DNA from 3 places in the Amorphus sp. MBR-141 genome. Region 1 is predicted to be linked to each of the others. Evidence: predicted binding sites of a transcription regulator. Region 1 holds the regulator's gene; each other region holds the start of a gene.
The links. The regulator HrcA, encoded in region 1, represses chaperone genes, less so after heat shock. The targets are predictions, from matches to a motif close to GTTAGCACTCNCNNNNNGNGAGTGCTAAC.

Region 1 (7,831 bases):
GGAGTAGGGGTGCATCATCACCGTGGTCATGCCGAGCGCATCGGCGACCTTGCAGGCATGCTGGCCGCCGGCGCCGCCGAAGCAGACGAGCGTGTAGCCGGTGACGTCGTGGCCGCGCTGCACCGAGATCTTCTTGATGGCGTTGGCCATGTTCTCGACCGCGATGGTCAGGAAGCCGTCGGCGACCTGGGCGCCGTCGCGTCCGTCGCCGATCTCGGCGGCGACCTCGTCGAAGTGCCGGCGGACCACATCGACGTCGATCGGCTGGTCCTGGTCGGGCCCGAAGATCTTCGGAAACGCATCGGGCAGCAGCTTGCCGACCATGACGTTGGCGTCGGTCACCGCCAGCGGGCCGCCGCGGCGGTAGCAGGCGGGACCCGGATTGGCGCCGGCGGAATCCGGGCCGACCTTGAAGCGGGCGCCGTCGAAATGGAGGATCGAGCCGCCACCGGCGGCGACCGTGTTGATCTGCATCATCGGCGCGCGGATGCGCACACCGGCGACCTCGGTCTCCAGCGTGCGCTCCAGCTCGCCGGCGAAATGGGAGACGTCGGTGGACGTGCCGCCCATGTCGAAGCCGATGACCTTGTCGAAGCCGGCGATCTTCGCCGTTTCCACCGCGCCGACGACCCCGCCGGCCGGGCCCGACAGGATCGCATCCTTGCCCTGGAACAGGTTGGCGGCGGTGAGCCCGCCCGACGACATCATGAACATCAGGCCGATGCCGCGCGTCGCCGAGTCCGGGGAGGCCTCGTCGCCGGGCTCCGCGGTGAAGGCGGATGCGACGCGGTCGACGTAGCGGCGCAGGATCGGCGACAGGTAGGCATCGACCACCGTGGTGTCGCCGCGCGGCACCAGCTTCATCAGCGGCGACACCGCGTGGCTCGCCGACACCTGGGCGAAGCCGAGGGAGCGGGCGAGGTCGGCGACGCGCCGCTCATGGTCGGGGTAGGCGTAGGCGTGCATGAACGCGATCGCCACCGCATCGATGCCGTCGGCTTTCGCCTGTTCGAGGGTTGCGCGCACCGCGTCGAGATCCGGTTCGGCCTCGACCGTCCCGTCGGCCCGGACCCGCTCGTCGACCTCGGCGACCCGCTCGTAGAGCATGTCCGGCTTGACGATGGCCTTGGCGAAGATGTCCGGGCGGGCCTGGTGGCCGATCTTCAGCGCATCGCGGAAGCCGCGGGTGATCATCAGCAGCGTGCGATCGCCCTTGCGCTCCAGGAGCGCGTTGGTGGCGACCGTCGTCCCCATCTTGATCCCGTCGATCCGGTCGGACGGGATGGCGGCCTCGGGGGCGAGGCCCATCAGGTCGCGAATGCCGTGCAGCGCCGCGTCCTCGTAGGCCTCCGGATTTTCCGACAGCACCTTGCGGGTCTGGAAACCACCGTCCGGGGCGCGCGCGACGATGTCGGTGAACGTGCCGCCACGATCGACCCAGAAGCTCCACTTGCCCGCATCCATGAAGCGCGATCTCCTTTGCCGCCGGATCGACCATCGGTTGACTGCAGAGGTTCTTGTAGCCCCGGCCGGCGCGTCAATTCAAAGACGAAGTCGCCTGCGGCGGCATGGCGGGTCGGTTTCGCGCCTGCGCTGGGGCTCCGATCACGAAAAAGGGCGCCGGAGGAAATCCTCCGGCGCCCCGATCATCCGCCGCTCGGCCGGCGCACGGCGGCGCCGATCCGAGGCAGCCTGCCACGAGGCAGGCCGGACGGCCTTATTTGTTGGTGCCGACCAGCGTCAGGTCGGCGACGCCGGCTGCGATGTTGATGCCGGTCTGCGTCTGGACGCTCAGCGGGTTCAGCGTGACCGAGCGCTCGAAGCCGCCGATGAGCGCATTGGCGCCGACGCCGACGCCGGCCGTGGCTTCAGCGGTGGCGCCCACATACTTGCCCTCGAGCATGTTGGGATCGAACTTCTCGCCGGCGGCGAGCACGCCCCAGACGATCTGGCTCTGGTCGGTCTTGCCGATGTCGATGCCGTACTTGTTGATGGTGCCGGTATAGGTCTGGGTCACGTCGTTGGTCGCGGACTTGTAGACGCAGGTGAGATTCTTGGTGGAGCCGAAGACGAAGCCGGTGCCGCCGGCGACGTTGCACTCCAGAACGCCGACCTTGGCCCGCTCCTGGGCGGCCGCCGGAACGGCAGAGGCGGCGACGAGGGTGAGAGCGACGGCTGCTGCAGCGGTCTTGAACATTGGAATTCTCCTGTGTGCATCCGTGTGCGCGAGCGCCAATCGCCCCGCCCCCCGGATCAGCCTTTCCAAACCGGCCTGATCAGGCCGGTCCGAGCCGCGCCATGCGCGGCCCGGAGGCGTGCACCCGGGTCGAACCGAGCCGGGGAGAAATCCGGCGGAAGGGCCCTATCGGAGGCTGCCGCAGAACCGCTGGATCCGCTCGCATGCCTTCTCCAACGCTTCGGTGGACGTGGCGTAGGAGATGCGGAAATTGGGCCCGGTACCGAACGCACTGCCTTGGACAACGGCAACGCCTTCCTGCTCCAGAAGTTCCGTGACGAAGTCCTCGTCGGTGGCCAGCGCCTTGCCCGACGGGGAGGTGCGTCCGATCGTGCCGGCGCACGACGGAAACACGTAGAACGCGCCTTCCGGCGTCGGGCAGGAAATGCCGCTCGCCTGGTTGAGCATCGACACGACGAGGTCGCGCCGCTCCTTGAAGATGATGTTGTTCTCGGCGATGAAGCCCTGCGGGCCGGTGAGCGCCTCGACGGCCGCCCACTGGGAGATGGTGCAGGGGTTGGAGGTCGACTGGGACTGGATCTTGGCCATCGCCTTGATCAGCTGCTCCGGGCCGCCGGCATAGCCGATGCGCCAGCCGGTCATCGCATAGGCCTTCGACACGCCGTTCACCGTCAGCGTGCGGTCCATCAGTTCCGGGCACACCTGGGCGATCGTGGTGAACGCGAAGTCGTCGTAGACGAGATGCTCGTACATGTCGTCGGTCATCACCCAGACGTGCGGGTGCTTCGCCAGCACCGCGCCGATCTCGCCGAGCTCGGTGCGGGTGTAGGCCGCGCCCGACGGGTTCGACGGCGAGTTCAGGATCAGCCACTTGGTGCGCGGGGTGATCGCCGCTTCCAGCGCCGCGGCGGTCATCTTGTAGCCGGTGTCGCTGCTGGTCTCGACCGCGACCGGCTCGCCGCCGCCGAGCAGCACCATGTCGGGATAGCTCACCCAGTAGGGCGCCGGCACGATCACCTCGTCGCCCGGGTTCAGGGTGGCCACCAGCGCGTTGTAGAGGATCTGCTTGCCACCGGTGCCGACCGACACCTGGGAGGTCTTGTAGGTCAGCTCGTTCTCGCGCCTGAACTTCTCGACGATGGCTTCCTTGAGCTCCGGAATGCCGTCGACCGCGGTGTACTTGGTCTTGCCCGAACGGATGGCCGCGATGGCGGCTTCCTTGATGTTCTCCGGGGTGTCGAAGTCCGGCTCGCCGGCGCCGAGACCGATGACGTCCCGGCCGGCGCGCTTGAGCTCGGCGGCCTTGTTGGTCACCGCGATGGTCGCGGACGGCTTAACACGGCTCAGGGAGTCGGCGAGAAGGGCCATCTTGAATGCACCTCAGTTCAGGGGATTGGAAAGGGGTTGGCCCGGCGCCCGGAAACGGCGCACACCGGCCCGCACGCACGCGACTGCAACGGAACGGTCACCCGGCGATGGCGGCGGCCCGCCTCGCCATGCGGCGGCTTCGCACCCTTCACGGGCCGGATCGCCGCGCTCCGCGGGGGCTCCGGAGCGATGTCCTGCCGCGCGGGATGGTCCGCGCGTCCGGGAACCGCCCTAGAAGGGGAAGCCCGGGCCGACGGCGCCGTTCCACCCGTCGACCGGGCCCATCGGCTGGTCGTAGGTCAGGCCGTTGACGGGCATGTCGAGGTTCGGCGACTTCAGCTGGCCGCTGTTGATGTCCGGGCCGGTGGGCAGGCCGGAATTGGTCAGCATGTAGACGCCGGGAAGGTTCGGACCGTAGGGGCCGGGATAGGCGTATCCGCCCGGCGTCACGGTGATCTCCGCAGCGGGCTGCGCCAGAGCCGGGACGGCCGGCGCGGTGGCCAGCAGCACCACTGCGGTTGCGGCGAAGCTCCTCATCATACTGTCGATCTCCCTGCAGCCGGTTCCCGCAGACACCCCAGGCCCCGGAACGACGCTCAAACGCTTGAGCCGAACATATAAACCGCGAATCGCTCCGAGGCACCCACGCGAATCGGTCCGGCGACGACTTTTCGCGCCGGGTGTCTCATCCATGCCGCATTTTGCGGCATGGCGACAGCGCCGCCCGGCTCAGCGGACCAGCCGTCCCACCAGACGCGCCGTGTAGTCGACCATCGGGATGATCCGCCCGTAGTTGAGCCGAGTGGGCCCGATGACGCCGAGCACGCCGACCACCCGGTTGTCCTCGTCGCGGTAGGGGGAGACCACCAGCGACGACCCGGACATGGAGAACAGCTTGTTCTCCGAGCCGATGAAGATGCGCACGCCGTCGGCGTCGTCGGCGAGGTCGAGGAGCTGCAGCAGTTCCTTGTTGCTCTCCAGGTCGTCGAACAGGCGGCGGATGCGCTCCAGGTCCTCCTGGGCGGTCAGATCCTCCAGCAGGTTGGCGCGGCCATGGACGATCAGCGTGCCGTCGCCGTTGCTGCCGCTGCCGGCCCAGGTGGCGATGCCGGCATCCACCATCCGCTGGGTGAGGTCGTCGAGCTCGGCCTGCTGCTGGACCTTCAGGCTCTTCAGCGCGGTGATCGCCTCGGCCAGCGTCTTGCCGCGGATGTGGGCGTTCAGATAGTTGGTCGCCTCGGTGAGCGCCGACGACGGCAGGCCGGGCGGCAGGTCGACGATGCGGTTTTCCACCGAGCCGTTCTCGCCGACCAGCACGACCAGGGCCGAGGCGGCGTCGAGGCGCACGAATTCCACGTGCTTCATCCGGAGATCGGCCTTGGAGACGACGACGACGCCGGCCCCGCGCGACAGGCCGGACAGCATCTGGCTGGCCTCGTGGAGCAGCGCGTCGGGCCCCCGGTCGGAGCCGCCGGCGCGCACCTGGGCCTCGATGCCGGCGCGGTCCTGGTCGGACAGGTCGCCGATCTCCAGCAGCGCGTCGACGAAGAAGCGCAGGCCCTGCTCGGTGGGAAGGCGGCCGGCGCTGGTGTGCGGGGCGTAGATCAGTCCCAGCGATTCCAGGTCGGCCATGACGTTGCGCACCGACGCCGGCGACAGCACCGTGGCGAGGCGCCGGGAGATGTTGCGCGAGCCGATGGGTTCGCCGGTGTCCAGATAGGACTCGACGATCTGCTTGAAGATGTCCCGGGACCTCGCGTCGAGGTCGACCAGGTTCGAGTGTGGCGGTTCGATCCAGCGATCCGAAGCCACGGCGCGCACCTCCAGGTGATGGGCGGGACCGGTGCCGCGCGCCGGGCGAGACGCCTTTGCCGCCGGCCGGTCCCTCTTCTGCCTACGTACCCCCTATGTAGGCCTATGCTGGCCCCGGTGCACCATCCGTCAAGGCCGAACCGGCCGCCGCGCCTTTACGCTTCCCGGCAAAGCTGGTTACTAGACCCCGCACACCCGAGAGACCTCCAGGGGAGACTGCCCGCATGCGCCCATCCAACCGCGCGCCCGACGAACTGCGGCCCGTGTCGCTCGAGCGCGGCATCTCGCGGCATGCCGAGGGTTCGTGCTTCGTCAAGTTCGGCCACACCCATGTGCTGTGCACCGCCAGCCTGGAAGAGCGCGTGCCGCCCTGGCTGAGGGGCGGCGGCGAGGGCTGGGTGACGGCCGAGTACGGCATGCTGCCGCGCGCCACCAACACCCGCATGCAGCGCGAGGTGAAGGCCGGCAAGCCGTCGGGTCGGACCGAGGAGATCCAGCGGCTGATCGGCCGCTCGCTGCGCGCCGTCGTCGACCGCAAGGCGCTGGGCGAGCGCCAGATCTCCATCGACTGCGACGTCATCCAGGCCGACGGCGGCACCCGCACGGCGGCGATCACCGGCGCCTGGGTGGCGCTGTCGGACTGCCTCGCCTGGATGGCGGCGCGCAACATGCTGCGCGGCGGCCAGGTGCTGCGCGATCACGTGGCGGCGGTCTCCTGCGGCATCTACCGGGGCACGCCGGTGCTCGACCTGGACTATCCGGAGGATTCCGAGGCCGAGACCGACGCGAACTTCGTGATGACCGGCGCCAGGGGGATCATCGAGATCCAGGGCACCGCGGAGCGCACGCCGTTCTCGCGCGAGGAGTTCGGCAGCCTCGTCGACCTCGCCGAACTCGGCATCGGCCAGCTGGTCGAGCTGCAGAAGCTGGCGATCAGCTGACCATGCCGATCCGCCCGTTCAGCGAAGACGAACTCGTCGTCGCCAGCCACAACGCCGGCAAGGTGCGCGAGATCCGCGACCTTTTGGCGAGCTTCCCGATCACCGTCGTGGCGGCCGCCGACCTCGGGCTGCCGGAGCCGGAGGAGACCGGCACCAGCTTCGTGGAGAACGCCGTCCTGAAGGCGCGCGCCGCCGTGGCGGCGTCGGGCAAGCCGGCGCTCGCCGACGATTCCGGCCTGGCGGTGGATGCGCTGGGCGGCGAGCCCGGCATCTATTCGGCGCGCTGGGCGGGCCCCGACAAGGACTTCGCCCAGGCGATGCGCAACGTCGAGGAGAAGCTGCAGGCGTGCGGTGCGGTCGCGCCAGAGGAGCGCCGCGGCCAGTTCGTCGCCGTGCTGGCGCTCGCCTGGCCCGACGGCCACGTGGAGGTGTTCCCCGGCGAGGTGGCCGGAACGCTGGTCTGGCCGCCCCGGGGGGCGAAAGGCTTCGGCTACGACCCCATATTCCTCCCCGACGGCTTCGAGCGGACGTTCGGAGAGATGACGGCGGAGGAGAAGCACGGATGGCGACCCGGCGCGGCGACAGCGCTCTCCCACCGCGCGCGCGCCTTCAAGGCGCTGGCGGAAACGTGCCTGGCGCGCTGACCCCCGCGGATCCGGCGGCCGGCGGCGAGGGCAGCCTGGCGGTCTACGTCCACTGGCCGTTCTGCGCGGCCAAGTGCCCGTACTGCGACTTCAACAGCCACGTCCGCCACGGCGGCGTCGACCAGGCGTCCTATGCCGACGCGCTGGTGCGCGAGCTCGCCTTCGCGGCCGAGCGGGTGCCGGGGCGCACCGTCACCAGCGTGTTCTTCGGCGGCGGCACGCCGTCGCTGATGGATCCGGCGACGGTGGGGCGCGTCATCGACGCGGTCAGCCGCACCTGGCGCATCGCCAACGACTGCGAGATCACCCTGGAGGCCAATCCGTCGAGCGTCGAGGCGGACCGCTTCGCCGGCTACCGGCTGGCCGGCGTCGACCGCGTCTCGCTGGGCATCCAGTCGCTGGAAGACGACCAGCTGCGCTTCCTCGGGCGGCTGCACGACGTCGCCGCGGCGCGCCGGGCGATCGGCATCGCGCGCGCGACCTTCGCCCGGGTGTCCTGCGACCTCATCTACGCCCGACCTGGCCAGACGGTGGCGGCGTGGGCCCGCGAACTGGGCGAGATGCTGGCCTTCGCCCCCGATCACCTGTCGCTCTACCAGCTCACCATCGAGGAGGAGACGCCCTTCCACCGGCTGCACCGGGCCGGCAAGTTCGCCATCCCCGACGACGACCTGGGCGCCGACCTGTTCGAGGCGACCCGGGCGATCACCGCCGACGCCGGGCTGCCCGCCTACGAGGTGTCGAACCACGCCGCGCCCGGCGCGGAGTGCCGGCACAACCTCACCTACTGGCGCGGCGGCGACTATGTGGGCATCGGCCCCGGCGCGCACGGCCGGCTGACGGTGGCGGGCGTGCGACATGCGACGGTG
Region 2 (7,831 bases), on a different contig from region 1:
CCGGGACCGGCGTATCGCAGGAGCGCGGGTAGCCCTTCCACACCGGCGTCCGTGGTGGTGACGGAGCGAAGCCGTAGACCGCCCCGCCCGGCGCATTGAGGGCGCGGGCGTGGGTCGATGCGGAGGCAAGCATCCGGGAGGTGATCGCCGACGCAAAGCCGGGAAACTGCCGGTCGATCTCGCCCTCGATCGCCGAGAGCCAGGCGTCGTGCCGGTCGTCGTGGGCGGCTGGGTCGAGCCCGTCCCAGTTCGCCACCCGGTCGACGCCGACGACGGACAGCAGGTAGGGCGCCTCCGAGGCGCCTCCCGCCTCGATCGCCGAATGGTCGACCATGTCGAGAAGCGGCAGGGCCGTGCCGGGCATCTCGCCCATTAGGGCCGCGCACGCGGCGACGCCGTCGAGGCGTTCCATCCCGACCGGCAACAGGATCGTCGAATGGGAGCTGACACCGAAGTCCGCCGGTCTGCGCGCCAGCGCGAAATGCGCGGCGAACAGCGAGATCGACAGGGCGTTGCCCCGGAAGGCGTCGACGAAGCCCGCCCGCGCATCGGCGGGAAGCATGCCGGTGACCACCGTCGGCGCGGCGTTGGCCAGCACCACCGGTGCGTGGATCTCCTCCGCGGCTCCGCCTTCCGCAGCCGAATGGCTGATGCCGCGGACGGAGCCGTCGGCGGCCAGCAGGATGTCCGTCACCGGCCGTCCGGTGATCGCGGAGCCGCCGTTCTGCCGGATCACCTCGACGAGACGGTCGGCGAGAACCTGGGCGCCGCCGCGCAGATACGTGATGCCGTTGGCGAGAGAGGCGGACTGGGCGGCGGCGAAGGCGGGCCACCAGAGATCGGCGGGCCTGTCGTCGAAGGAGGACAGGTTGGCGGCGAGCGCGAACTTCGCGTCTTCGTGTCCGTCGAGGGTTCGGGCGAGGACACCGTCAAGGGTGCGGTCCCAGCCGGAGACGATGGGCCAGACGTCGCGGGCCATGCGGGGCGCTTGGGCGAGCATGCCGGCCATTCCCGGCGACGTTGCGGTGGTCTGCAGGGCTTGCGCCACCCTGGCCATGTCGTCGAGCACCCGGGCGGCGCCCCGCGCGGCATCCGGAAATCGGTCCGCGACGGCAGCCTTCGCGGCGTCGAAGCCGAACGGCAGCCTGAACGGCGCGCCGACCGGGCCGCCGCGCACCTCGAAGAGGTCGGGCACGCCGACGAGGTCCAGCTCGGCGAGGAGGCCCAATTCCGCAAGGTGGCGCCGGTTCGGGTCGCCCGGCGTCCGCCCCTCATCGCCCGGCGCTCCGAGGGAGAGGCCGGCCCGCCGGGTGGTCGAAGCGGCGCCGCCGAAGTGGTCGGAACGCTCCAGCAGCGCGACGGAAAAGCCGCGCTTGGCGAGCAGCGCGCCGGCCATCAGGCCGCCGAGCCCGGACCCGACGATCGCGACGTCGACGGGCCTGCTCATGGGCTCGCGGGCCGGTCGTCTTGAGAGGAACCCTTGGGCGGCTCACCGACCGGAGCGGCGCCGGACGTTGCCGGAACGAAGGTCGTGTGCGGGTAGGGGATGGACAGGCCGGCGCCCTCGACGTCGACCTTCAGGCGGCGCGTGAAGTCCGTCTTCAGCGCCCACAGGTCGCTGGCCGCGCACCAGACGCGCAGCGAAAGCGTCACGGCGCTGTCGCCCAGCTCGGACACGTACACGAACGGCGCCGGCTCTGCGTGGACCCGCGGGTCGCTGGTGGCGATCTGCATCAGCGTCGCGAGACCGTGGTCGACCGAGTCCTCGTAGGAGATGCCCACCGAGACCTCCAGCCGCCGGGTCTGGTAGACCGAATAGTTGGTGACGGTCGTGCCCCAGGCGCTGCCGTTCGGCACGATGATCTGCACGTTGTCGGGGGTGGCGAGTTCGGTGGTGAAGAGGGTGATCTCCTTCACCGTTCCCGACTGGCCGGCCACGGTCACGTAGTCACCCTGCTTGAACGGGCGGAACATCAGGATCATCACGCCGGCCGCGAGGTTCGTCAGGGTGCCCTGAAGCGCGAGGCCGATGGCCAGCGACGTGGCGCCGAGCACGGCGATGAGGCTCGTCGTCTGGAAGCCGAACAGCTGCAGCACGGCGATGACGACGAATGCGAGCACGAAATAATAGGCGAGGCTCGACAGGAACGCATGCACCGTCGGATCGACCCGCCGCGTCCTGTCGAGCATCTGCGTGACGAGGCGGCGGACGACTTTGGCAACGCGCCAGCCGACGACCAGAATCACCAGAGCGTAGATGACGGACAGCCCCTGAAGGGTCAGCCACGTCAGGATCGGGTCCATGACGGAATGTGCGTCGGTGCTCAGCTTGTCGATGATGTCCAACGGTCGCTTGTTCCCTTGTCTGGATCGAGAGAGGGCCGCCGCCGATGCGGGCCTCCCGCCATCCTCCGCCGCCGATGTCTTCCGTTGGACGTCATGAAACGTCATCGCCTCGAAAGTTCAAGAGCGGGGCCCTGGACGGGACCATCGCCCATGAGGGGTCGCCCGGACGACGGCTGGCAAAGAAAAAGGGCCGGCGTTGCCGCCGGCCCCGAAGTGGGCGTCGTCGGATCGGCGAACCCCGAAGGGCCCGCCGATCTCGGCCGTCGCTTGGGAGATTAGAAGCCCATGCCGCCCATGCCGCCCATGTCGCCGCCGGGCATGGCCGGAGCGCCGGAGTCCTTCTTCGGCAGCTCGGCGACCATCGCCTCGGTGGTGATGAGCAGCGAGGCGATCGAGGCGGCATCCTGAAGGGCGGTGCGCACGACCTTGGTCGGGTCGATGATGCCCTTCTCGATCATGTTGACGTACTCTTCCGTCTGGGCGTCGAAGCCGAGATCCGGATTGGAGTCCTCGAGGATCTTGCCAACCACGATGGAGCCTTCGGCACCGGCGTTCTCGGCGATCTGACGGATCGGCGCCTCGAGGGCACGGACCACGATCGAGATACCCGCCTGGACGTCGGCGTTGTCGGACTTCAGCTTGGAGATGGCGGCCTTGCAGCGCAGCAGAGCCACGCCGCCACCGGGGACGATACCCTCTTCGACGGCTGCGCGGGTCGCATTGAGCGCGTCGTCGACGCGGTCCTTGCGCTCCTTCACCTCGACCTCGGTCGCTCCGCCGACGCGGATGACGGCGACGCCACCGGCCAGCTTGGCGAGACGCTCCTGCAGCTTCTCACGGTCGTAGTCCGAGGTGGTCTCCTCGATCTGCGCCTTGATCTGCGACACGCGGGCTTCGATGTCGGACTTCTCGCCGGCACCGTCGACGACCGTGGTCTCGTCCTTGGTGATGGTGATCTTCTTGGCGCGGCCGAGCATCTCCGGGGTGACGCTCTCGAGCTTGATGCCCACGTCCTCGGAAATCACCGTGCCACCCGTCAGGACGGCGATGTCCTGCAGCATGGCCTTGCGGCGATCGCCGAAGCCCGGCGCCTTCACGGCCGCGACCTTCAGGCCACCGCGCAGCTTGTTGACCACCAGGGTGGCCAGCGCCTCGCCTTCGACGTCCTCGGCGATGATCACCAGCGGCTTGCCGGACTGCACGACGGCTTCGAGCACCGGCAGCATCGCCTGCAGGTTGGAAAGCTTCTTCTCGTGGATGAGGATGTAGGGATCCTCGAGATCGGCGATCATCTTCTCGGAGTTGGTCACGAAGTACGGCGAGATGTAGCCGCGGTCGAACTGCATGCCTTCGACGACTTCGAGTTCGGTCTCGAGCGACTTGGCTTCCTCGACGGTGATGACGCCCTCGTTGCCGACCTTCTGCATGGCCGACGCGATCATCTCGCCGATCTCCTTCTCGCCGTTGGCGGAGATGGTGCCGACCTGAGCAACCTCGTTGGAGGTGTCGATCGAGCGCGAGCGGCTCTCGAGATCCTTGATGGCCTCGGCGACGGCGAGATCGACACCGCGCTTCAGATCCATCGGGTTCATGCCGGCGGCAACCGCCTTGGCGCCTTCCTTGACGATCGACTGGGCGAGAACGGTCGCCGTGGTGGTGCCGTCACCGGCCAGGTCGTTGGTCTTCGAGGCCACTTCGCGCACCATCTGGGCGCCCATGTTCTCGAAGCGGTCTTCCAGCTCGATCTCCTTGGCGACGGTGACGCCGTCCTTGGTGATGCGCGGGGCGCCGAACGACTTTTCGATGACCACGTTGCGGCCCTTCGGACCGAGGGTCACCTTCACGGCGTTGGCGAGGATGTCGACACCGCGGAGCATCTTGTCGCGGGCTTCGAGCGAAAACTTAACTTCTTTCGCGGCCATGGGATGGTTCCTTTTATGTCAGTTCGATGGGGCGTCGCGGGCGGCCTGGGGCCTGCCTTACGCGAGAACGCCCATGATGTCGGATTCCTTCATGATGAGGAGCTCCTCACCATCGATCTTCACCTCGGTGCCGGACCACTTGCCGAACAGCACCTTGTCGCCGGACTTCACGTCCGGGGCGACGATTTCGCCCTTGGAATCACGGGCGCCCGCGCCCACGGCGACGACTTCGCCCTGCTGCGGCTTCTCCTGGGCGGTGTCCGGAATGATGATGCCGCCGGCCGTCTTGGTGTCGGACTCGATGCGGCGCACGACGACGCGGTCGTGAAGAGGACGGAAATTCATCGCTTGCTTCCCTCTTGAACTCGGTAAGCGGACAGGCGTCCGCTCGGTGGGATCGGAGCAGGCCGTCGGCGCTCCGAGGAGCGGCCACCGGCGTCGCTAGCACTCCGGCTTAGTGAGTGCTAGCGACGGGCCTGACGTAGGCGGGGTCGCCAGACCTGTCAAGAGAGCAGAGGGGCGACTTTTCTGCCGCCCGTCGCCCCCATGTGGGCATGGTTCGCTAATCCGCAACGGTCTGTTCAACGCTCGGCCCTCGTGTCCGGGAGATCGCACCGCTATCTGGGTGAGTAAGTAGCGGACCCGATTTCCGGGGCCGGTGTGCGAGGAGAGTGATCAATGGCAAAGGTCCTGGTTCTTTACTATTCGAGCTACGGCCACATCGAGACGATGGCGAAGGCCGTCGCGGAAGGGGCGCGTGCCGAAGGCGCCGAGGTCGACATCAAGCGCGTTCCCGAACTGGTGTCCGAAGAGGTCGCGCGCGCATCCGGCTACAAGATGGATCAGGACGCGCCGATCGCAGAGGTCGACGACCTGAAGAACTACGACGCGATCATCCTCGGCGTGCCGACCCGTTTCGGCGTGATGTCCGCGCAGATGAAGAATTTCTGGGATCAGACCGGCGGCCACTGGATGTCCGGCGCGCTCGTCGGCAAGGTCGGCTCGGTGTTCGCTTCGACCGCCACCCAGCACGGCGGCCAGGAGACCACCATCACCTCCACCCAGACGATGCTCCTGCATCACGGCCTGGTCATCGTCGGGCTGCCCTATGCCTTCGGCGGTCTTCTGAAAATGGACGAGATCTCCGGCGGCAGCCCCTACGGTGCCACGACCCTCGCCGACGGCGACGGATCGCGTCAGCCGAGCGACAACGAACTCGCCGGCGCCCGCTTCCAGGGCGGGCACGTCGCCAAGATCGCAGCGAAGCTCGCCGCCTGACGAGGCCTCAGCTGTCGCGCGGGGGATCCACATAGGGCGCCCGCGCGGTTGCCCGGCCGGCTGGTTCCGCACGGGCCGGCCGGAGCGCGATCAGGCAGGCCGCGACGATGATCGCGGCCCCCGCCAGGGTTTCGGCACGCGGAATCTCCGCGAAGAAGACGAAACCGAAGACCGCCGCCCAGAGGAACCCGGTGTATTCCAGCACGCCCAATCGGGCGGCCGGTGCGCGGGAGAAGCCGGCGGCGACCGCCAACTGGCCGAATGCGCCCAGGCATCCGATGACGATCCCGAGCAGCAACGTCGTCTGGTCGAGTGGCTCCCATACGCCGATCGCCAGCGGCGTCAGGATCAGCCCGGCCGTCGCGGTCTGCAGCAGGACCATCGTTTGCGTCCGATCGGTCGCCGCCTGGCGGCGGATCAGCACGGCCACCAGCGCATAGCCGAACGCCCCGGCCAGGGCCGCGGCAAAGCCGCCCAGCTGGTCGGCCGATACGCCGACCCGAAGCTCTCCACCGAAGATCACGAGCACGCCGGCGAAGCCGACGCCGATTCCAAGCCAGATCCGGGGGTGGATCGGTTCGCCGAGAAGCAGCCAGCCCAGCAGCGCGATGAAGAACGGTGCGACGAAGGCGATCGCGACCACCAGCGCGAGCGGCAGGACCGCGATCGCGTAGAAGAAGGAAAGCGCCGTTGCTGCGACGATCGCGCCCCTGAGCGCGTTGGCGCGCACCGAGCGGACGGTGAGCCTCTGCGGGCGGGCGAGGAACACGGGGACGAGAACGGCCGTCGCCGTCGCATACCGCAGCCACACCGCCTGGAGGAGGGGGATCAGGGTCGCCTGCATCTTCATGCCGGCATCCATCGCCGACAGCAGCCCGATGGCCAGAAGCACGAGCGCGACCGGCGCGAAGCCCGTCTCGTTTCTCATCGGGAAGCTGTCGCGTCGGCGGGGATCTCGCGGGTGTAGGCGAACTCCCAGGTGTCGGAGGCGTCCGGCACGGCGCGGCTGCCGGGCAGCCGGACGAAGCCGTTGCGCTCATAGAACCGGTGGCCCTCGGCAAACCGGGTGTCCGTCCACAGCCGCAGCCGCCGACCGCCGCCGGCCTGCGCAAATGCCGTCGCCTCGGCGAGCATGGCCCGGGCCAGACCGCCTCCGCGCGCCTGTGGCAGCAGATACACCTTGAACAGCTCGTAGACGGTGCGATCCGCCGTCCGCGCAATTGCGCACGATCCGATGACGCGGTCACCGTCGGAGGCCACCCAGAGGCGTCCGCCCCGCGAGGCGTAGTGGGTGGCGGGTGCGTCGAGTTCGGGAAACTCGTCCGGCACGAAGTGGCAGTTCGGATAGTCGGCGAACACCGTTGCGATGACGCGCGCCAGGCTGGGGCCGTCGGTGTCACTCGCGGGACGGAAGCGGATGTCGGTTGGCGTCATCGAAGATCCTGGCCGTCTGAGGCGCACCCTCCGCTCTTGCGCCTGCCGGTCCGGGCGGTCAAGCGGTGCGGGCGCGCGGACCACGGCCTTGCAACCCCTTCCGCCCGACCGCACAGTGTCCGCGATCATGACGTGGGGCCCCGATGCAGCTGATCGCCAACATTTCGCTTCTGTTCACCGAGCGACCCCTCCTCGAACGGATACCGTCAGCGGCTGCGGCCGGGTTCGATGGGGTCGAGATCCAGTTTCCCTATGACAGCGACCCGGTGCTGATCGCCCGAGCCGCTGCGGGCTGCCCGATCCACCTGATCAATGCGCCGGCCGGAGACCCCGGTGCCGGAGACGTCGGTCTGTCGACCGATGCGGGACGGGTCGAAGGCTTTCGCCAAGGCATCGAGACGGCGCGGCGTTATGCCGACGTGCTCGACTGCCGGATGGTGAACGTCCTCACCGGCCGGCCGCCGCCGGGGCAGGCCGCCGACGTAACGCGCCAGGTGCTGGTTGAGAATGTCCGGGCGCTTGCCGATGCGCTTGCGCCGGAGGGCCGCCGGGTGATGGTCGAGATGGTCAACCCGTACGACGTTCCGGGGTACTTTATCGACAATCTGGAGGATGCGCTGGACCTGCTCGGCGAGATCGATCACCCGGCGGTCCGGTTGCAGTTCGATCTATATCACGTCGCGCGCACCGAGCCGGACCTGATCGCGGCGATCTACCGGGCGGCGGCGGTGATCGGGCACGTGCAATTCGCCGATCATCCCGGACGACACGAGCCCGGAACGGGTGAGGTCGACCTGGCGACGGCCTTCCGGCTTCTCCGGTCGGTCGGCTACACGGGTGCCGTTTCGGCG
Region 3 (7,831 bases), on a different contig from region 1:
GCCGCCGACCAGCCTCGGCTTCGGGCGCAGCTTCGTCGCGGTGGACCCGGATGGCCATCGGCTGCGCGTCTACGCGATGACCCACGACGCCTGAGCGTATCCGTCCCGACAGCCCAACAGAAAAAGGCGCGGGATTGCTCCCGCGCCTTTCGTGTTCGTCAGAGGCCCGTTCCGGCAGAGCCGGTCGGGTCTCCTGGAACTTAGTAGTCCATGTCGCCCATGCCGCCCGGCATGGCGGGAGCGCCGCCATCCTTCTTGGGCTTCTCGGCGACCATCGCTTCGGTGGTGATCAGTAGGCCGGCGATCGAGGCGGCGTCCTGAAGGGCGGCGCGCACGACCTTGGTCGGGTCGATGATGCCCATCTTGAACAGATCGCCGTACTCGCCGGTCTGAGCGTTCCAGCCGAAGCCGAACGACTCGTTCTCGAGGATCTTGCCGACGATGACCGAACCCTCTTCGCCCGCGTTGATGGCGATCTGGCGGGCCGGAGCCTGAATGGCCTTGCGGACCATGGCGATGCCGGCCTTCTGGTCGGCGTTCTCGGAGTTGAGGCCTTCCAGCACCTTCATGCAGCGCAGGAGAGCGACACCGCCGCCCGGAACCACGCCTTCTTCGACGGCTGCACGGGTGGCGTGCATGGCGTCGTCGACGCGGTCCTTCTTCTCCTTCACTTCGACTTCGGTCATGCCGCCGACGCGGATGACGGCGACGCCACCGGCCAGCTTGGCAAGACGCTCCTGAAGCTTCTCACGGTCGTAGTCCGAGGTGGTCTCCTCGATCTGCGCCTTGATCTGCGACACGCGGGCTTCGATGTCGGACTTCTCGCCGGCACCGTCGACCACGATGGTCTCGTCCTTGGAGATCGACACCTTCTTGGCGCGACCGAGCATGTCGACCGTGACGTTCTCGAGCTTGATGCCCACGTCCTCGGAAACGACCGTGCCGGCGGTCAGGACGGCGATGTCCTGCAGCATCGCCTTGCGGCGATCACCGAAGCCCGGCGCCTTCACGGCTGCGACCTTCAGGCCGCCGCGCAGCTTGTTGACCACGAGCGTGGCAAGCGCCTCGCCTTCGACGTCCTCGGCGATGATCAGCAGCGGACGACCGGACTGGACGACGGCTTCGAGTACCGGCAGAAGCGCCTGCAGGTTGGAGAGCTTCTTCTCGTGGATGAGGATGTAGGGATCCTCGAGCTCGACGCGCATCTTGTCGGCATCGGTGACGAAGTACGGCGAGATGTAGCCGCGGTCGAACTGCATGCCTTCGACGACTTCGAGTTCGGACTCGAGCGACTTGGCTTCCTCGACGGTGATGACACCCTCGTTGCCGACCTTCTGCATCGCCTCGGCGAGGAAGCTACCGACTTCCGTGTCGCCGTTCGCCGAAATCGTGCCGACCTGGGCGATCTCTTCGTTGGAGGAGATTTCCTTGGCCTTCGCGGCGAGCTCGGCAACGACGGCGGCGACGGCGAGATCGATGCCGCGCTTCAGGTCCATCGGGTTCATGCCGGCCGTAACGGCCTTGGCGCCTTCCTTGACGATCGCCTGGGCGAGGACGGTCGCCGTGGTCGTGCCGTCACCGGCCATGTCGTTGGTCTTCGAGGCCACTTCGCGCACCATCTGGGCGCCCATGTTCTCGAAGCGGTCTTCCAGCTCGATCTCCTTGGCGACGGTGACGCCGTCCTTGGTGATGCGCGGGGCGCCGTAGGACTTTTCGATGACCACGTTGCGACCCTTCGGGCCGAGGGTCACCTTGACCGCGTTGGCCAGCGTGTCGACGCCCTTGAGCATCTTGTCGCGAGCGGCGGTCGAAAACTTAACTTCTTTGGCAGCCATAGTGATGTTCTCCCTTGAGAGACTGCGTTGACGGCAAGAGCCGTGCGGATTACGCGGCGGCCTTGGCGGCGGCGGTCCCTTCCAGGACACCCATGATGTCGCTCTCCTTCATGATGAGGAGATCTTCACCGTCGATCTTGACTTCGGTGCCGGACCATTTGCCGAAGAGGACGCGGTCGCCGGCCTTGACGTCCGGCGTGACGAGCTCGCCGGCTTCGTTGCGGGCGCCCGGGCCGACGGCGACGACTTCGCCCTGCTGCGGCTTTTCCTGAGCGGTGTCCGGAATGATGATGCCGCCGGCGGTCTTGGTTTCGGATTCGATACGGCGGACGACGACGCGGTCGTGAAGCGGCCGGAACTGCATGATGTGTTCCTCCTAATGAACCAGATTTCTGATTTCGGTGACTGAGAGTCCTCCGCACGGCGGCCGCATCCGTCTTCGGCATGCGGGCCGTGTGGTGCTGAGATGGGAGGCTCCATCACCGGTAGCAAGGTACCTGACACACTTTCTTGGCACTCGCCAGAAGAAAGTGCTAACAGGCGGCCGCGCAATCGAAGCCGGACGGCGCGGCGCCGGTGGCAGCAATCGAGGAGATGTGCTGCTAAGTTTCTGAAATCTTTGAGAGAATGGAAAAGCCGGCTTGCCAGCGGCGGGGTTGCAATGCACCATTTCAGGGTCGCTTGCAACACCGAGGCTCCGATGATCGATTCCGCTTTCGACCGACAGCTCGACGGCTACGGACTGACCACCGCGAAGATCCTCTACCGGATGCCGGATCACCCCGGCCTGCTGCAGACCTATCTGTGGCAGGACTACGATCTTGCGCCGGCCTTTCCCGAGCTCAACCGCTTCCTCGACTTCTGGCGCCGCGAGCTCGACGGCACGCTGCACTCGGTCGACGTCGGCTACCGGCAGCTGATCGGCGGCTGGGAATGGCGCTCGGTGGACTCGCTGTCGCAGCTCCACTGATTTCGTCGGCGCGAAACCGTCGGGATTTGGGTAGGGTGGCCGACGGGCCGGCGCGGCCGGCCCCCGTGTCGTACGTGCGTCGTCGCGCGCCGGCATCGTCAGCCCGCCCACGTGTGCCCTTCCGCAGGTCAGGAAACGCCCGATGCCCGTCCGCTACCAAGCCCATCCGTCGATGTTCAAGAGCCACCCGTTCCTGTTCGTCCTGTGCGTGATCCTGATTCCGGCGGTGATCGGCGTGGTCGCCCTCGTCGTCTGGTGGCTGTTCAACCGGGCCACCACAGTCACCGTCGGCGAGGAGCGGATCTCGCTGGACCGCGGGCTGCTGTCGAAGGAACACACCGAGATCGAGCTGTCGTCGATCCGCACCGTGAAGATCGACCAGTCGCTGCTCGACCGCATGCTCGACGTGGGCACGCTGCGCATCTACACCGCCGGCGACACACCGGAACTGGAGATGAAGGGTCTGCCGGAACCGGCGAAGCTGCGCGAGGTCTTGCGGCCCTGATCCGGGACTGCGGCGGAACGCCGTCCGGCCAGCCGCGTTTCCGTCGGGGCCGGGGCCGGGGCCGGGGCCGGGAAGGGCGATGGGCACCGTTTTCCGAGGGGGCCGTTCCGCCTGCCGTTCCGGCCGGCCGGCGGCCTCTCCGGCGGCAACCGTGGGACGGGATTGCCGGCCGAACCGTCGGAGTCCGGCGATTTTTGCCGGAATTCGTAATGTTCGCTCCGGCTTCGCCACACCATCTCCCAGTTTCAGCGTAGATGTTCGGCGCGAGAGGCGTTGAACATCGCATCCGGAAGTGGATGCTCATCACACCTGTGCCGGCGCAGACCGCCCGCACCAAGGCGACAACGGCGTTCCGAACCCGCCCGGGTCCGGGGCGCACGACGGGAGAGACCTTTTGACCACAGCGCGATTTCGCTGCAGCGCCTGCGGAGAGCCGTTGGTTCGTCCCGTTCTGAGCTGTCCCTATTGCGGCGCTTTCCGCTCGGCCGTCTCCCTCGACGGCACGGCGGTGGCGCCGCCGCGCAGCGACGGCGAGCTGCCCGGGACGGACGACCGCGCGCCGGACGAGGCGCTGCGCCCGGCCGACGCCGCCGCGCCTTCCGCAATCGAGGACGAGACGCTTCCCGCCGACGCGTGGACCGCAGCGCCGCCGGCCGATCCCGGTGCGGACGTGACCTACCTGCCTGCGGAGCCGTTGGCGGATCCCGACCGATCCGCACCGCCGCGCGATGCCGGCGAGCCGGGTTCGGAGGAGGATGCTGGCCCGGAGGACGACGCCCCGCAGGCGCCGCCCGGGCCTCCGGCTCCCGACCGCATTCGTGACGACCGCGCCGTCCTCGGCGCGGTGCCGGCGGCCGCGCGGGCCGGCGAGCCTGCAGCCCCGCGCGGCCCCGGACGGGTCGAGCCGTCGCTGTCGGGCGGGCGCCAGCGTCCGCTCGCCGCCGATGCCCGGCGGACCGGCCGCCTCGACCGCGGAGCGGCGGCGCCGGTGACGGACGACGATGCGCCGGTCGAGCCGGAACACGGCGAGGGCGCGGCGCCGGAGCCGCCGCGCGAGCCTGCGGTCCCGCGGCCGCCGGCGCGGCGCCGGCGTGCCGGCCCCGACCTGTCGCGCCGCCGCGCCGGCGAGGCCGCGGCCGCCGGCAGCGCCTGGCTGGCATCGGGGTCGGACCGCGACGCCGAGGAGGACGATCCGTCGATCGACGACGTGCTGCGCGATGCGGAGCACGAACCGCGGCGCCGGGGCTGGGGCCGATCGTCCGCCCGGACGGCGGACGCGGATGGGCTTTTGCCGGAGGAGGAACGGCGCCGCGGCGGCAAGGGCGGCTGGATCGCCCTGCTGCTGTTCCTGCTGGTGATCGCCGGTGGCGTCGGCTACGCGGCCTACTGGATCGACAAGGCCGGCATCGCCGACCTGCTGCGAAGCCCCAACCGCGAAGTCTCCAGCCTCGGCGAGGCGGACGAGATGACGGTTCCGGCCGACTGGACCAGCGTGGTGACGCCGGGCGCCGGCGGCGCGACCGAAGTGCTGGTGACCGCCGACGGGCCGTTCCGCATGCGCGTCGACGGCACCGTCTACACGCTCGACGGCAGCACGGCGGTGCGCGTGCCGGTCAAGACCTCGACGCTTCTGGAGCTGAAGGCGCTGGGCGATCCGGTGACGGCCAGCATCACCCGCCTCGGCGAGGCACCCGCCGCGCAATAGCGCCCGGCGGGCCCGCCCGGGCTGCGGATGCACGGGGGCGCCGTCCCGATCGGATCGGGACGGCGCCTCGCGTCGCGCTTTCGGGGCCGGCGTCCTACAGAATGAACCGGCTGAGGTCGGTGTTCTTGGCCAGTTCGCCGAGGTTGGTGTTCACGTAGTCCGCGTCGATGGTCACCGTGTCGCCGGCGCGGTCGGAGGCGGTGAACGAGATGTCGTCCAGCACCCGCTCGATCACCGTCTGCAGCCGGCGGGCGCCGATGTTCTCCACCGAGGCGTTGATGTCCACCGCGATGGCGGCGATCGCGTCGATGGCGTCGTCGGTGAAGACGAGATCGACGTCCTCGGTCTTCAGGAGCGCGATCGACTGGCGGATGAGGCTCGCCTCGGTCTCCGTGAGGATGGCGCGGAAGTCCTCCTTGGTCAGCGGCTTCAGCTCGACGCGGATCGGCAGGCGGCCCTGCAGCTCGGGCAGCAGGTCGGCCGGGCTGGAGACATGGAAGGCGCCGGAGGCGACGAACAGAACGTGGTCGGTCTTCACCGGCCCGTGCTTGGTCTGCACGGTGGTGCCCTCCACCAGCGGCAGGAGGTCGCGCTGCACGCCTTCCCGGGAGACGTCGCCGGAGCGGCCGCCGCGCGCGGTGATCTTGTCGATCTCGTCGAGGAAGACGATGCCGTTGTTCTGCACCTGGGAGACGGCTTCCTGGACCAGGCTCTCGTCGTCGATCAGCCGGTCGGACTCCTCGTTGATGAGCACCTCGTAGGATTCCTTGACCGTCGTCTTGCGGGTCTTCTTGACGTTGCCGAAGGCCTTTCCGAGCACGTCGGAGAGGTTCATGACGCCGACGTTGCCCTGCATGCCCGGGATGTCGAAGTTCGGCATCGACGGCGCCTGGACGACCTCGATCTCGATCTCCTTGTCGTCGAGCTCGCCGGCCCGGAGCCGCTTGCGGAAGCTGTCGCGGGTGGCCGGGCTGGCGTTCTTGCCGACGAGGGAATCGAGCACGCGCTCTTCGGCGGCGAGATGGGCCGTCGCCCGCACGTCCTTGCGGCGCCGCTCGCGCACCTGAGTGATGCCGATCTCCACCAGATCGCGGATGATCGATTCCACGTCGCGGCCGACATAGCCCACCTCGGTGAACTTGGTCGCCTCGATCTTGATGAACGGCGCGTTGGCGAGCTTGGCGAGGCGGCGGGCGATCTCGGTCTTGCCGACGCCCGTGGGGCCGATCATCAGGATGTTCTTCGGCATCACCTCGTCGCGGATCTCGTCGTCGAGCTGCTGGCGCCGCCAGCGGTTCCTGAGGGCGATGGAGACCGCCCGCTTGGCCGCGTGCTGGCCGATGATGAACCGGTCGAGCTCGGAGACGATCTCGCGGGGCGAGAAGTTGGTGAGCGGCGTGTAGTCGCGCCGCTTGGAGCCCCACTGCCGCTCGGGCTCGGTGGCCGGCTCCTGGACGTCGGAAGAGGAAAATTCGGTCATGGCTGACTTTCGGAAGGCGTTGGGGAGGTCGCGCGGGGGCGTCGCGATCGGCGGCTCGGGCTGCCGTCGTCAGGCGCCCCTGGCGAGCCGCTCCACGGTGAGTTGGCCGTTGGTGTAGACGCAGATGTCGCCGGCGATGCCCATGGCGCGGCGGGCGATCTCCTCGGCGTCCATGTCGGTGTCCATCAGGGCGCGGGCGGCGGCGAGGGCGTAGAGACCGCCGGAGCCGATGCCGACGACGCCGTGCTCGGGCTCCAGCACGTCGCCGTTGCCGGTCAGCACCAGGGTGGTGTCGCGGTCGGCGACGATCATCATCGCTTCCAGGCGGCGCAGGTAGCGGTCGGTGCGCCAGTCCTTGGCGAGCTCGACGCAGGCGCGCATGAGCTGGCCACGATACTGCTCGAGCTTCTGCTCAAGGCGCTCCAGGAGGGTAAAGGCATCGGCGGTGGCGCCCGCGAAGCCGGCGATGACGTCGCCGTCGCCGATGGGCCGCACCTTGCGGGCGTTGTTCTTCATCACGGTCTGGCCGAACGAGACCTGACCGTCGCCGGCAATCACCACCGCATCGCCCTTGCGCACGCCGAGAATGGTCGTGCCATGCCAGCCAATGGGATCGGGAGGGGACGTCATAAGCACCTCGATTGAACGAACGCGCGGCCCGTGACGGGCCGCGGAGGGTCGGTGGGTCGAGGGAGATGTAAGTTTCCGGGCGCCGATTGCAATTCCGCGCGCACCCGGCGTGTCAGGCGGCGAGGGTGGAGGCGGCCCCCTCGGCGTCGACGACGCGGCGATAGAGCCAGACGCGGGCCGGCGGCACGTTGCGGACCACCCACGAGGTGCGGGTCACGCCGTAGCGGCCGTGGACCTCGGGCACCGGCGGCACCAGCGCGTAGGAGAACTGGATGAACGGGGCGCCCGGGCTCATCAGCTCCAGCGCGTCCTCGATCAGCTTCTGGCGCATTTCCAGCGGGCGGGTGAACAGCGGCAGGCTGGAGACGACGCCGGCCAGCGAGCCGGCGATCGGCCGGCCGATCACCTCGGCCATGGCGTAGGCATCGCCCTGGATCACGGTGGCGCGGGGGAAGCGCTCTTCCAGCAGCGTGCAGAAGTCGGCGCTGTATTCGATCAGCACCAGGCGGGACTCGTCGATGCCGCGCTTGACCAGCGCGTCGGTGACGACGCCGGTGCCGGGTCCCAGCTCGACGATCGGGCCCGGACACTCCGGGTCGACGAAGCTCGCCATCAGCCGCGACAGGGCGGCGCCCGACGGCGCCACCGCGCCGGTGGTCAAAGGTCGCTCGACCCAGGCGCGCAGGAAGCGGACTTCATCGACGAA

Region 2: groES (co-chaperone GroES) is a predicted target of HrcA. The motif match lies at 4,709-4,737, and genes of this name have one in related genera.
Region 3: groES (co-chaperone GroES) is a predicted target of HrcA. The motif match lies at 2,345-2,373, and genes of this name have one in related genera.

What each region holds. Positions count from the first base shown of each region.
Region 1 is NZ_JBRJGW010000006.1:154,677-162,507, forward strand. It holds gene ACSSVZ_RS10320 (hydantoinase B/oxoprolinase family protein) at 1-1,464, opposite strand, end outside; gene ACSSVZ_RS10325 (DUF992 domain-containing protein) at 1,718-2,197, opposite strand; gene ACSSVZ_RS10330 (pyridoxal phosphate-dependent aminotransferase) at 2,363-3,565, opposite strand; gene ACSSVZ_RS10335 (hypothetical protein) at 3,797-4,105, opposite strand; gene hrcA (heat-inducible transcriptional repressor HrcA) at 4,295-5,377, opposite strand; gene rph (ribonuclease PH) at 5,602-6,318, shown strand; gene rdgB (RdgB/HAM1 family non-canonical purine NTP pyrophosphatase) at 6,327-6,962, shown strand; gene hemW (radical SAM family heme chaperone HemW) at 6,947-7,831, shown strand, end outside.
Region 2 is NZ_JBRJGW010000002.1:175,031-182,861, reverse strand. It holds gene ACSSVZ_RS03390 (phytoene desaturase family protein) at 1-1,447, opposite strand, end outside; gene ACSSVZ_RS03385 (mechanosensitive ion channel family protein) at 1,444-2,346, opposite strand; gene groL (chaperonin GroEL) at 2,622-4,268, opposite strand; gene groES (co-chaperone GroES) at 4,326-4,613, opposite strand; gene wrbA (NAD(P)H:quinone oxidoreductase) at 4,947-5,546, shown strand; gene ACSSVZ_RS03365 (DMT family transporter) at 5,554-6,474, opposite strand; gene ACSSVZ_RS03360 (N-acetyltransferase family protein) at 6,471-6,980, opposite strand; gene ACSSVZ_RS03355 (hydroxypyruvate isomerase family protein) at 7,124-7,831, shown strand, end outside.
Region 3 is NZ_JBRJGW010000004.1:198,355-206,185, forward strand. It holds gene ACSSVZ_RS07485 (VOC family protein) at 1-94, shown strand, start outside; gene groL (chaperonin GroEL) at 201-1,835, opposite strand; gene groES (co-chaperone GroES) at 1,885-2,199, opposite strand; gene ACSSVZ_RS07500 (usg protein) at 2,536-2,805, shown strand; gene ACSSVZ_RS07505 (PH domain-containing protein) at 2,948-3,310, shown strand; gene ACSSVZ_RS07510 (hypothetical protein) at 3,747-5,015, shown strand; gene hslU (ATP-dependent protease ATPase subunit HslU) at 5,110-6,495, opposite strand; gene hslV (ATP-dependent protease subunit HslV) at 6,565-7,125, opposite strand; gene ACSSVZ_RS07525 (class I SAM-dependent methyltransferase) at 7,238-7,831, opposite strand, start outside.